3 regions of the Alkalihalobacterium sp. APHAB7 genome follow, and region 1 is predicted to be linked to each of the others. Evidence: riboswitches for the same ligand, from Rfam matches in the RefSeq annotation. Region 1 holds a riboswitch; each other region holds the start of a gene.
What was found. A riboswitch is a leader RNA that binds a small molecule or an ion and turns the genes downstream of it on or off. The one in region 1 is predicted to bind cobalamin.

Region 1 (4,460 bases):
ACTGCATTTGAAACACCAGCAGTTACAACAACGAAAACAGTGAACTCATCTGTCGAATACGTCTTAAAAGAACCATCTTCCAATATAGCTGCAGTCATCATTCCTACAGCCCCTTCATAATCAATTTCGAGATTACTCAGATACTGTTTATACTCACTTTCTGCACAATCACAGTTATAATCTTTATGAACATGACGATTAATGAATGTTGAATTCCATCCAAACCCTGCACCAATGACAGCTGAAGAGTAGGTTTTAAGTGGTGTAGGACTCGAAATGAAAATATATTCTTGTTTTCTTTCAATTTTCAACCGATTAATGAGCGACCGCTCGGTAGATACCGATTGCTTTGGCTGAAGTGTAATAAGTGGACTTGGAACAGATGGGTGTTCTCTTCTCCCTACTTTAGCTTTATACACTTCTTGTAATCTTGTTTCATTCATAACATGTGCTGGACGGTCAAGTGAGCTAACTGTTCCTTCATCAAGAAGTAAGATACGATCACAATACAGACTTGCCATATTTAAATCATGTAAAATCGCAATAACGGTCAATCCTTTTTCTCTAGACCACTGTTTCAATGAGTCTAGCAAGCTCATTTGGTACGAAATGTCGAGGTGATTAGTAGGTTCATCAAGAAGTAGTATTTTCGGTTCTTGTGCTAAGGCACGTGCTAGCATGACACGCTGGCGTTCCCCACCACTTAATGAATGCAGAGGTATATCTTTAAATTGATATACTCCTGTTAATTTCATCGCCTCTCCGACAATTTGTTTGTCTGTTTTAGTTGCAACTTGAAACCAGCCTTTTTGATGCGGATAACGTCCTAACTGAACAACTTCTTCAACTGTGTAAGAAAAAGAAGTATCTGATTGTTGGGGTAACACAGCCATCTGTCTAGCTAATTCTTTTGAGCCATATGCTAATATATTTTTATTCTCAAGAATGATTTCACCTGATTGTGTAGGTATTAATCCACTAACCATCTTTAATAACGTCGTTTTCCCACTACCGTTTGGACCGAGGATTCCAAAGATTTCCCCTTTAGAAACTGAGAATGAAACGTTCTTAATTATATTGACATTGCCGTACCCACCACATATGTCATTCACTTGTAACATCCTGTTCACTCCCATCCATACAGATTATAATCTATGACGTTGTCGGATTAAGATGATTGCAAAGACTGGACCACCGACAAGAGCCGTTATGACTCCAATAGGTAACTCGGTTGGAGCAATTAATGTACGGGCCACTAAATCAGTAAGCACAAGAAATCCTCCACCAATTAAAACAGATAGCGGTAATAGATGACGATGATCTGGCCCCCAAATTAACCTAGTTAAATGCGGAATAACTAAACCGACAAAACCAATCGTCCCAGAGACTGCTACAGCTGATCCAGTTAACAAAGCCGCTCCAAATAAAATCAGCATTTTCCGAGCTTGAATATTAACTCCAAGATGCTTAGCCGTTTCTTCTCCAAAAGCTAGTGCATTTAATTCTTTAGCATTAAAAAGCAAAATCAAAAATCCGGCTAAAAAAAACGGAGCAATTAAATACACATAACTCCAACCTCTCATCGAGACGCTTCCCATTAACCAACCAATGATTTGTCTTAATTCTTCGCCTGTTAAAGCGATCATTAGTGAAATCATAGAACCTAGAAAAGAACTTAAAATAATTCCGACTAAAATCACCGTATGAGCAGCCATCGAACGATTAAGTGCTCTAGCAAAAAAAATAACTAAAAATAATGTAATAAATCCAGATAAAATACTAATAACTGGTAAGGTAAATGCTCCTAATATCGGTATGCTAATACCAAAAAACAAAACCGCAACTGCACCAACTGCCGAACCAGAGGATACTCCAAGCGTATAAGGATCAGCTAATGGATTTTTTAAAAAGCCTTGGAAAGCAGCCCCTGCTAATGCAAGGGCACCTCCAACGAACATTGCTAATAAAACGCGTGGAAACCTTATCTCCATTATAATATTTACATACATCGGATCTACTTCTGCTGCTATAGGTAACCCGATCCATTCTCTTCCTAGAACCGTTATCACTTCAAAAAATGATATAGGTACGCTACCAATAGCAATGCCTAAAACAACCGAAGCAAATAAAAAGGTAAAACAAATTATATAAGCAAGTACTATATTAGTTTTCGAAAACATCTGGGTAAATAAATTTTGCAAGTTTTTCGACCCCTTCGACTAAGCGAGGACCTGGGCGTTCTACAATATTAGCTTCAATATTAAAGACTCTTTCGTTTTTAACCGCTTCTACTTCAGTCCAAGCTGAACGTGCTAATACGTCTTCAACTGCATTCTCCATACCTTCAACATGACCATAAGTTGTAATGATCACATCTGGATTTAGAACAACAGCATCCTCTTCTGTAAACATCGGCCAACCTTCTTGTTCTCCTGCAGCGTTTGTTGCATTAATCATTTCCAGCATCTCATGCATAAACGTTCCTTTTCCGGTTGTATACATATCAGGAGCTGGCCAAATTTCTACCCATACAGTAGCTTTATCAGCATCCTCAATCTCACTTGCTTTTGTTTGTACTTCAGTAATTGTCTCTTGCATTGATGTTATGACATTATTAGCCTCTTCTGACTTTCCAACTGCGTTTCCAATCATTTCAATAGAATCATATAATTGCGCAAAAGAAGAAGCATTATTTACTACAAGTACTTGGACCCCTGCATTACGAATTTGATCTAAACCTTCTGCGTTGTTCATTTCATTCGCTAGTACTAAATCTGGATTTGCAGCGATAATTTTTTCTACATTAAATTCCATTCCACCAATTGTCTCAATATCTTTTACTTCCTCTGGGAAGTCATCATTATCTGTTACCGCAATGACACGATTAAGCGCTTCAAGTGCATAAACAATTTCCGTATTACTTGGAACTAGCGAGATTAATGTTTGTGGCTCTTCTTCGATGACAATCTCAGTTCCTGTTGCATCAGTAATTGTTAACGGAAAAGCCACGGCTTCTCCACTACCTGTCGTTTGCTCTTCTGTTTCTTCCGTCGGTGCTTCTTCTGTTTGTGGCTCTTCTTGGTTATCTGTGCCACATGCTGTTAATAAACCAACAATAAGTAATGAAGCTACTAACCACATATACCATTTTTGCATGTTCTCCAACCCCTTTTAAGTTTGTATTTCTTTTTGTATTCAATGAAAGAATTGCAAGAAAGGAAAGGAAAGTATGTAAAAAAATAAAGCTCTCCTTCAAAGGGAGAGCTTCGGTTTCAGTTTAATAGATCCCCTAGGTAACACTTGGATGCTAAAAACATTCCATTATGTGTCGTTCTCATTAGAACAAGGGGACTCTTTTTCAAGAGTCAGATCTTATCACACTGCTTACCTTTTCCGCGAAGGTTACACAATACTTTAAGGCAGGTCTCCTGACTCGTACAATGATACCTCTTTACCTTCCCATCAAAGATGACAGTGGTTTATTAAAGAGTATTCGTACTTACAGTGGCGCGACCGTGTTGGAATTTCACCAACTTCCCTTTTCACACTCGTGTGAGTGACCTTAAAGCTAACTAACTATTCAATTCATTGAGATACGACTTAATTATACAAAATAATAGATAATTCGTCTATATAAACTTACACACTCGCTTTTAAGTTAACAGCTTGTGCAAACTTTCTACCAAAATCTTTGCACGTTTCTTCTTCACCATCCGGGCCTAGCTCTATTTTAAGCCCCGGCTGTACGATTTGACCATTTCTTTCATCAATCATTGCTTCTAATAAATCTACAGCACCACAAAAGATATCGTATGCTGTATCTCCAGATCCAAAAACTGCAAATTGTTTATTAGTAAAATCCAGCCCAGCCATTTCATCATACAAATCTAAAAATTCATCAGGCAGTTCGCCGTCTCCCCATGTATAAGCACCTAAAATGATGGAATCGAATGCATTTAATTGGTCAAGGTCACAATCAACAACATCTAATTTCGTTACGTTCATATTTTCCTCTTGCAAACCTTCTTCAATTAAATCGGCAATCGCTTCTGTATTTCCTGACATACTAGCATAAACAAGTAGAACCTCACTCATGTTAACATTCCCCTTTCAATCTATTAATTTAAGACTAAATGACTTTTTAAATGATGTCCTTTCATACGAAAGATGCCTTCTCTTTCAACTGCAACTATGTATTCTCCATTTTCAACTTAACAAACAGCAGTAGCTCCTCGGACAGTACTTTTTATCATGTTCATTAACAATTCCTCCATCAATATTAACAATGAAAATCATTTTCATTTATATAATAATTGAAAATGATTTTCATTGTCAACAAGTAAATGTATAAAGCTCATCGAGTAGGAGGAGGTGATTAACCTCCGACCTCTCACACCACCGTACGTACGGTTCCGTATACGGCGGTTCAATTTTATACTAAGCATGTACTTTGTTGTAAT
Region 2 (4,460 bases), on a different contig from region 1:
ACACAAGTCCCATCACCTTATCTAGAAAAGATATTAATGCAATTAAAACAGTTAAGCTATATTACCAGCCGGCGAGGCTTCGGGGGAGGGTACCGACTAAGAATAAATCCTAGCGAAATATGTATAGGTGACGTCATTCGGAAACTGGAAGGCCCTTTAGCACCAATGAGTTGTGTCAGCGTTACATCCTACGAACCTTGTGAATTAGAAGGGAATTGTCGACTACAACCCTTATGGGGACTCGTTCGTGATACAGTGTCTCATATATTAGAGAACATTACTTTAGATGACATCCTTAAAAATAAAGTGATTGAAAAAGAACAACTTCTTAATGGAACATGGGGAAATCGGTGGGATGTTCGTATGGATATCGAGTAACATATAACAAACAAATAATTGAAATAGAACCACCACTACTATAATCATAAAATAATAGAATTAAAGTCCAACCAAGTAATGAAGAGAGGCAGTCAACACCTCCCTCATTTTTCTAACTCCTATACTATTCACGAAGATATACTTAAGTTATAATAAAGTTAAAAGTTACCACTTGAGGGGGATTTTTGGTAATTTAATAATTGATATGACGAGAGATTAATGCCAACTCCAAAAAGATGATAGGTGATGACATGTCTTATTTATTTACTATAATAATACCAAGTTTATTATTTTGGTGGCTCTTCTTTTTAGTTCTAGCAAGAATTATGAGTAAAAGTACAACAAACAGTTGGAAGAAAGATTTATTACTGTCATTTATTCAATCTGGACTTCTAATCGCACTACTTCCGCTATTTTCTTATTTTATAGATTTTATTAAGTAGAGAAAAAAGATTAGTAGTACTCCAAACTTCTTCAACCTGCAAGAAAAGATTGAAATATTCTAACGCTAGATATAAGATTACAACATATTGTAAATCTGCTTTAACCAACAACTGCATATTGGAAGTATCGGTGTCGAATACGACTTAATAGGGAATCTGGTGTAAGTCCAGAACTGTCCCCGCAACTGTAAGTGTGGATGAAATGAGATTACCACTGTATAAGTAACGCGTCAGCGGCTTATATGGGAAGGCTCAAAGTAAAAAGAAGCACAAGTCAGGAGACCTGCCTTTAACTTCCAAAAGTTTCAATTTCTTCGGGGGGTGAGAAGATGAGACGGTACAGGCGAATTATATCTTCTTTTCCTTCATAGGGTTAGTACCGTTTAATTTGTAATTACTCTTCCGTCATCGGGAGAGTTTTTTTATTTTCCTATAAGTGTACCGTTTAACTTTTCGATAATACAACTTTCAAAACAAAAAGGAGCTATGTCATGAGTAATAAAATACGGTTCATTTCTGATGTCCATTCTATCAATAAATATATGAGAAACTATCCTTTTCATCCATCATTAAATCGGTTTCGAGAAGCAAAAGAACAACAAGAGGCATTACTAGCAACTCTTGAAAAAGGAAGCCAAATTTGCATTGCTATGGATAAGGAATGGATTGTGGGCTACACCTTAATACTTGATCCGGAAAAAAACGAACGTTGGAGTGTCTTACCCTACATTAAAGTACTTGGAGCAATTGAAGTTGCACCTTCCTATCGAAGCGGAGGGATCGCTAAGAAATTAATTCAGTCCATTTTTGATGATCCACAAATAGAACAATTTATTATTCTATCAATCGAGTATGCTTGGCATTGGGATCTTCCTATGGTCGATGGAAACATTCATTTGTATAAAGCTCTATTAAAACGTTTATTACAAACACAGCAGTTCAATGAAACGGTAACGGACGATCCAGATGTCGCACAATACAAACATAATTTTATGATGGCAAGGTTTGGGAAGGGAGTATCAAGTGATCAAATCAATCAATTTATAAGGCTTGCTAACATGAACTCCATTTACTAATTTAACACGTGAAGGGTAAAAATACTGCAGGTATTGAAGCAAATGACGATAAAGCAATAGAAGAAATGAACAAATTTTTGGTTGGTAAACCACCAAATTAATTACAGGAATGCATAGTAATTCTTCCCGTATATGCGCAGAATGAAAAATTAAGGGAAAAAAAGAAATACGTCTCATTACAGGATATGCCCTGACGGATGATGGGTTGTGGAGAGAACACACGTGGTGCGTCGAGGTAGGTCGAGAGGAAAATATGATTATCGAAACCACCATGTGAGGATTGGTTACTTCGGTTATGTCATGACGGAAGAAGGATCTACCATGTTTTTTTGATCTAGGAAAACTTCACAATCTTCATAATAGAAAAAGGGTAATATAATTTAGATGTGTTGGGTTTAAGTCGAAATAAACCCAACACATAATACTCCATACCCCCAAAACGATATCTTTCCATTTTAGAAAACTGGATTACTCATCTAAATCTAGCAAAACAACACTTTTCAACAGTAATGGTGTAATTTTTGTGACCGTATCCTTACACAGCTTACTTTTTCTCTAGTTCTTCCTCAAAGAAAAAAGTGGCTGGCTGTTCTTTGACCGTGTATGAATATCTTTTCATGTTCTTGACATATTGACTTTTAGAGACGGTTACTGTTTCATCCGTTGCTTTAATTATCACTTGTTCACCATTAGTATACAGATTTTTCTTCATTATATCACCCTCTCTAGATGGATACTTCCATTATAGCTCAATTTCCATAGGAAATATAGGGCGCGCAAGTGATATCTTTTTATAGGCTTCTTCTTATATTTTGTTGCTATTGACCTGTTTATTCTTAAAGAAAAGGGAAATATCAGTAGCTGTTCAAGAAGAAGTGCCTTAGAAATACCAAGTTCGTATATCGATGGTGCTATTTATACTCTATTGCGAGAAAGAAATTCATATGCAGAAAAAATGTATCGTCCGAAATACCTTCCCCTAACTTTAGGACTTTAAAAGAGTGATACTTGATCATTTCGTTCCTCAAGACATTCTTTTCTTCAACGTAGTTCCCACAATCCTGGGTTTAAAGTACAATGTTGAATAAATAATCTAAACTTACTGTACCAAATTTTAAAGAGGTTGATACGATTTCCCATAACATAATAAATGAGCCATGATATACAAGATAAAAAAGATCGGGAGCGAATAGATATGTTCCCAAGTGTGTGGATAATAAAGACCTATCGAGATAAAAAAAGGTTCTGCAGCATAAGCCGCAATGAGTGCAAAAAGGGATCCTTTAATGTAAGGATTGACGTAAGGCTTTATTTGCAAAAAGACCATTGTCATAACAGGAATTAAAGACAAATCCCAAGGAATGAATGCCGGGATAAAAGGGATAACCTCATAATGATATTCCCAAAGACCTAATTGGATACCCAATGAATCTAACCAAGACGCGATGAACATCATAAAGAATCCCGCAGACAATAAACGCAATGTACTGTCTTTTTTTCTATAGATTAGCCATAAGATCCAAGGAATAATAGTAAGTGTTAGACCTAGCCACCACTGCCAAGTAAATAAAACATACTCACTCCACAATTGAATATGCTCATTGTTGATATCATGGATTTGTTTAAATAATTGAGACATTTTTTCAATACCGTTTATTTTCATAATGTATAGTTTACCGCAATCTAATAAAAATCATGTAAATATTAGATTGATTTGATACTCGCACTGACTCACTAAATTAAACCTAGGAGGAATTCCATTGAAGATCGACCAGAACTTTATTATTCAATCATTTGAACACGCGGTTCATAGTTATCGTGAAGCGACTCACCAAGTAGGTCTGTGGGAATCAGAGAAATATGTATTTAAAAAGTATTTTAATACAGAAGATAAAATTCTAGATATTGGCTGCGGGACAGGCCGAACTACGTTTGGATTGTACGAGCTTGGCTATAAACATTTAGTTGGGTTAGATTTATCACATGCTATATAGATAAACCACCTATTAATTTAGTATTTTTTTACAATCTAACAAAACATTGACTCAAAATACGGTTAACAAGAAGCGATTAGAAATCTAGTCGCTCTTTTTATTTCTAATAAATAAACATTTATCATAAACAAAACTAATACAAAAGTCATAAATTAATTAGTTGCAGTATAAACAGCGACCACCTACTTACATATTCTGTAAGTTGTTTGGGGATACTAGACTTTGATCGACGCTTCAAATTACATAACGAGGTATTGTACTTATGAAAAAAACAGAAGCAATTATGTGGAGTATCGCTCTTCCAGGCTTTGCTCAAATGTTAAGTAAAAACTATTTGAATGGAGTTTTATTTATTTTCTTGGAATTCCTTATAAATGTACAAGCGAATTTCAACGAAATTATTATGTTAAGCTTTCTTGGTGAAACACAAACAGCTATTGAACGAGCGGATTTCCAATGGCTTTTATTTTATCCATGCCTTTATTTTTTTGCGATGTGGGACGCCTATAAAGATGCAGGAGGAGGAAAGGGAGAATATTCGTTTTTACCACTCGTTTTTGCCGCATTTT
Region 3 (4,460 bases), on a different contig from region 1:
AGCAAGTAACCCCTTGTTATTTGGCGGCGACTACTCCTCTATTTGAAGACGGCTTAAAAAAAATACTAGAGGAAGATAATGAGGTCATCTATGTTATGCCGTATTTACTATTTACAGGTGTACTAATGAAAAGAATGGGGCGAGCCATTAAAGATTTACAAACAACTGAATATAAACAAGTACATCTATGCAATTTTCTAGGGTATCACGAGCAGGTTAGAAATTTAATTTATGCGAAAACGATAGAGTTAATGAAAGGTAGTCCACATGAGTTTCATGCCAATTAGTTTAAATCTCAAGGATAAGGCAGTCGTCATTATTGGTGGTGGAAAAATCGCAGAGCGAAAAGCTATAAAAATAGTAAGTTACGAGGGTAAAGTTACAGTCGTGTCACCACAATTAAGTGAGAAGCTAGCAGAGCTAGTTCAAAACCAATCTGTACACTGGATCAAGTCTCCGTATAATAAAGTTTTTTTAGATCAAGCATTTCTAATCATAGCAGCTACAAACGATCCGGAAGTAAATTTAACAATATATCAGGATCGAAAGCCGAATCAATTAATTAACATCGTAGATCAACCTGAATTAAGTGATTTTCACATGGTGTCAACATTACATAGAGGGAAGCTAACGATATCAGTTTCAACTGAGGGAGCAAGTCCTATGTTGGCTAAGAAGATTGTAAACCAACTAGATGAAAAGTATGGACAAGAATATGAAGGGTATGTTGATTTTTTAAGAGTGTCGCGAAAAGTGATTATAGAAAGTATTAGGGATAAGAAGGCTTGTCACCAGTTTCTTAATGAGTTAATCGCCGATGAGGTCATCTATAGTACGGAGAGAGAAATATGGTTTAAGAAGCGAATGCAACAATACTTGAAGATACAAGGAGAGTAGTCATATTGGCTGCTCTTTTTTACTGGTAACAAACCTTCAACCTCGAAGTATTTAGTCTTTAGGTCTTAGAAGTTCTTTAACTATCTAATCTAATGGTAAATAATTCTTGTCAATCTTTCTGTTTAATGTTAACTTATACTAAAATGATAGTTGACAAAGGGTGGAAAAAAATGACGATAACAACATCAACAAAAAGCACTTGGGAACAGTATGCAGATAAAGCTTTGAATGGCGAATTATTAACAATCGAAGAAGGGGTAAATATTCTTCAAGCTGATGATGATGAGGTTTTACCAATTATGCAAGCTGCTTTTCGTGTTAGAAAGCACTATTACGGAAAAAAAGTTAAACTTAATATGATTTTTAATGCAAAGAGTGGGTTATGCCCAGAAGACTGTGGATATTGCTCACAATCGATCGTTTCTACGGCTCCTGTTGAAAAATATTCATTACTAGATAAAGAGACTCTTATTGCTGGTGCAAAAGAAGCGATGAATCGTAAAGCTGGTACATATTGTATTGTTGCGAGCGGGCGAGGTCCTACTGAAAAAGAAGTTGATCAAGTTATTGATGCGGTTAGTGAAATTACTGCCACAATGCCATTAAAGATCTGTGCATGTTTAGGAATTTTAAGTGATGAAAAAGCTAAAAAGTTAAAAGAAGCAGGGGTTCATCGTTATAACCATAACCTTAATACACATAAGGACAATCACACAAACATTACTTCTACTCACTCTTATGACGACCGTGTAAATACGGTTGAAGAAGTAAAGGCAGCAGGTATGTCTCCTTGTTCTGGCTGTATTATCGGGATGGGTGAAACCGATGAGCAAATTGTAGAAATTGCTTATTCGTTACGAGAAATTGATGCTGATTCCATTCCAGTTAACTTTTTACATGCGATTCCAGGAACTCCGTTAGAAAATTACAAACGTACGAAACCGATGAAATCCCTAAAAGTACTTGCGTTGATGCGTTTTATTAACCCTTCAAAAGAAATTCGTGTTTCTGGAGGAAGAGAAGTAAACCTTCGTACATTACAACCGTTAGCATTATTTGCTGCAAACTCTATATTCGTAGGTGACTATTTAACTACGAAAGGTCAAGCAGTAACTGAAGACCATAACATTATTGAAGATTTAGGTTTTGAGATAGAAGAGTGTGCTCTATAATTAATCGACAATTTTAGATATTTTTAAAAATGGCTCTTTTTACAAAGATTGTTGCTTCGTGCTTTTGGACCGTAAGCCAAGCAAATGCTTGGCTCTTCACGCTATGCGTGAAGCTTTTGAAAATAAAATAGCCGTTCAGACAAATGAATTTGTCTTGAAAAGGCTATTTTATCTTCAAAAAACGGTCCAAAAGCAACAAAGTTTACGCAAACAGCCTTAAAAATAGATTGACAAACCTTTATCTTTTCAATTAATCTTTTAATACAATCACATATGTTGGGAAAGGGTAAAGATTTTAACATATTAAAATCTTTAAAAGGGAAGTTCGGTGAAAGTCCGACGCGGTCCCGCCACTGTAATTTGGTTGTAGTCTATTAAGCCACTGTTCTATGAATGGGAAGGAATAGATTGCAATAACCATAAGCCAGGAGACCTGCCTTTTCTAACAACACTGTCTGACCTACGGGAGATAGGGAGGTGTTAGAGAGCGGATTTTCTGTATTTAGTATTCATGCGGATTATTTTATTTAGAAGTTATAAGCATCTCTAACCATTACTCTATGGTTAGGGGTGCTTTTTTATTTCGTGTATTGACTTGGTTTATACCTCTAAAAATTAAATTAACCATTAAAGGAGAGATGTAGATGCAGCGAGGTAAGTTATTAATTATCGGATTTGGTCCTGGTAGTGAACAGCATATGACCTTTAGAGCGAAAGAAGCGATTGTAGAAGCTGATTCCATCATCGGTTATAGTACATACGTTGATTTAATTCGTCCGCTAATTACAACTCAAGAAATTGTCAGAACTGGTATGACAGAAGAAGTGACCCGGGCACAAGAAGCTGTTCGCCAAGCGGAAACAGGAAGAAAAGTTGCCGTCATTTCTAGTGGGGATTCAGGGGTTTATGGTATGGCTGGCCTTGTATATGAAGTTCTCATCCAAAAGGGCTGGCAAGAGGAGACGGGTGTTGAGGTAGAAATTATACCTGGCATATCGGCTATTAATTCCTGTGGTTCGTTATTAGGAGCGCCGATCATGCATGATGCCTGTACAATCAGTTTAAGCGATCATCTAACACCGTGGGAATTAATTAAAAAGCGGGTAGATGCTGCTGCCGAAGCAGATTTCGTTATTGCGTTATACAATCCACGAAGTGGGAAAAGAACAAGACAAATTGTTGAGACACAAAAGATTTTATTAAATTACCGTTCGCCAAAAACACCAGTTGGATTGGTGAAAAGTGCTTACCGAGAAAGAGAACAAATTGTTATTACCGATTTAGAGCATATGTTAGACCATGAAATCGGGATGTTAACCACTGTTATTATCGGAAATAACTCTACGTTCATTTATGACGGAAAAATGATTACTCCAAGAGGGTATCAACGGAAATATACGTTGAATGAGACTGAACAACACCTAAAACCACATGAACGGTTAAAGAAAGCAGCAGAACCGTGGGCACTTCATGGAGGCAAGGAAGATGAAAAAATAACAGCTGACAGACCGCTCAGTTCGCGTATGTTAGCAGAAGAGGCAATTTCAAAGCTAGAAATTAAAACAAAACCTTTAGAAAGTGACCAACAACAAGGTGTCTCTTTTCAACAAGAAGATATTTTTGAGTTTGCGGTTTCACCAGGGATTGCTAATAAAAAAATAACGCCGAAACAATTGGCGACATTGGTGGAAACGGTAGGAGATGAAGCAACACTTGAGTATACCCCGGATCACTTAATCAAAATATCTGTTAAGACATCTAACCCAAATGAAATTGCGGAGAGCTTAACAAGTGCAGATTTTTTATTGCTCCCAATAGGTAAAGTGGTCAACATAAAAGCATGTGATTTTTGTGATGGTGAAAAAGCCGATTCTATTCCACAAGTGGAACAACTTCAAAAACGAGTTGGTGGAATGTCTGTACCCAAGCAAATGAATATTGGATTTAATGGCTGTGGAATGGCTTGCTATAGCGCACCTACAAATGATATTGGGATCATTTATCGTAAGAAAGGGTTTGATCTGTTTTTAGGAGCTAAAACGACCGGGAGAAATGCTCATGTCGGACAACTTGTTGCTGAAGGGTTGGAAGGCGAAAAGCTTGTCGACCTTGTTGTTAGGATCGTAGAAGATTACAAAAATCGAGGATTACCTAATGAACGGTTTCATAAGTTTTTTAAACGAGTACAAGTTGTTGAAGGGTTTTATTACAAGGAAGTTCCCGAGCAAGTGGTAGTAGATATGGCTTGTGGGGATTAAAAGACAGTTCTGAATAAAAAAGGAGGAAGCGCAATGAATGCAATTTTATTTATCGGTCACGGTACAAAAAAGCGGGAAGGTAATGAACAACTGCTTCAATTTGTTGAGTCAATGAGAGGTGATATACCGTATC

Region 2: another riboswitch for cobalamin. It lies ahead of ACNSTQ_RS15195 (GNAT family N-acetyltransferase); the one in region 1 lies ahead of ACNSTQ_RS11690 (ABC transporter substrate-binding protein).
Region 3: another riboswitch for cobalamin. It lies ahead of cobJ (precorrin-3B C(17)-methyltransferase); the one in region 1 lies ahead of ACNSTQ_RS11690 (ABC transporter substrate-binding protein).

What each region holds. Positions count from the first base shown of each region.
Region 1 is NZ_JBLWFS010000009.1:162,569-167,028, forward strand. Features, by position in the region: gene ACNSTQ_RS11680 (heme ABC transporter ATP-binding protein) at 1-1,121, opposite strand, end outside; gene ACNSTQ_RS11685 (FecCD family ABC transporter permease) at 1,146-2,201, opposite strand; gene ACNSTQ_RS11690 (ABC transporter substrate-binding protein) at 2,164-3,156, opposite strand; cobalamin riboswitch at 3,401-3,580, opposite strand; gene ACNSTQ_RS11695 (flavodoxin) at 3,640-4,095, opposite strand.
Region 2 is NZ_JBLWFS010000016.1:25,845-30,304, forward strand. Features, by position in the region: gene ACNSTQ_RS15190 (RrF2 family transcriptional regulator) at 1-378, shown strand, start outside; cobalamin riboswitch at 933-1,127, shown strand; gene ACNSTQ_RS15195 (GNAT family N-acetyltransferase) at 1,313-1,897, shown strand; gene ACNSTQ_RS15200 (hypothetical protein) at 2,442-2,609, opposite strand; gene ACNSTQ_RS15205 (CBO0543 family protein) at 3,012-3,560, opposite strand; gene ACNSTQ_RS15210 (class I SAM-dependent methyltransferase) at 3,658-3,891, shown strand; gene ACNSTQ_RS15215 (hypothetical protein) at 4,154-4,460, shown strand, end outside.
Region 3 is NZ_JBLWFS010000007.1:112,410-116,869, forward strand. Features, by position in the region: gene ACNSTQ_RS09535 (sirohydrochlorin chelatase) at 1-287, shown strand, start outside; gene ACNSTQ_RS09540 (precorrin-2 dehydrogenase/sirohydrochlorin ferrochelatase family protein) at 268-897, shown strand; gene bioB (biotin synthase BioB) at 1,068-2,069, shown strand; cobalamin riboswitch at 2,337-2,525, shown strand; gene cobJ (precorrin-3B C(17)-methyltransferase) at 2,714-4,327, shown strand; gene ACNSTQ_RS09555 (sirohydrochlorin chelatase) at 4,361-4,460, shown strand, end outside.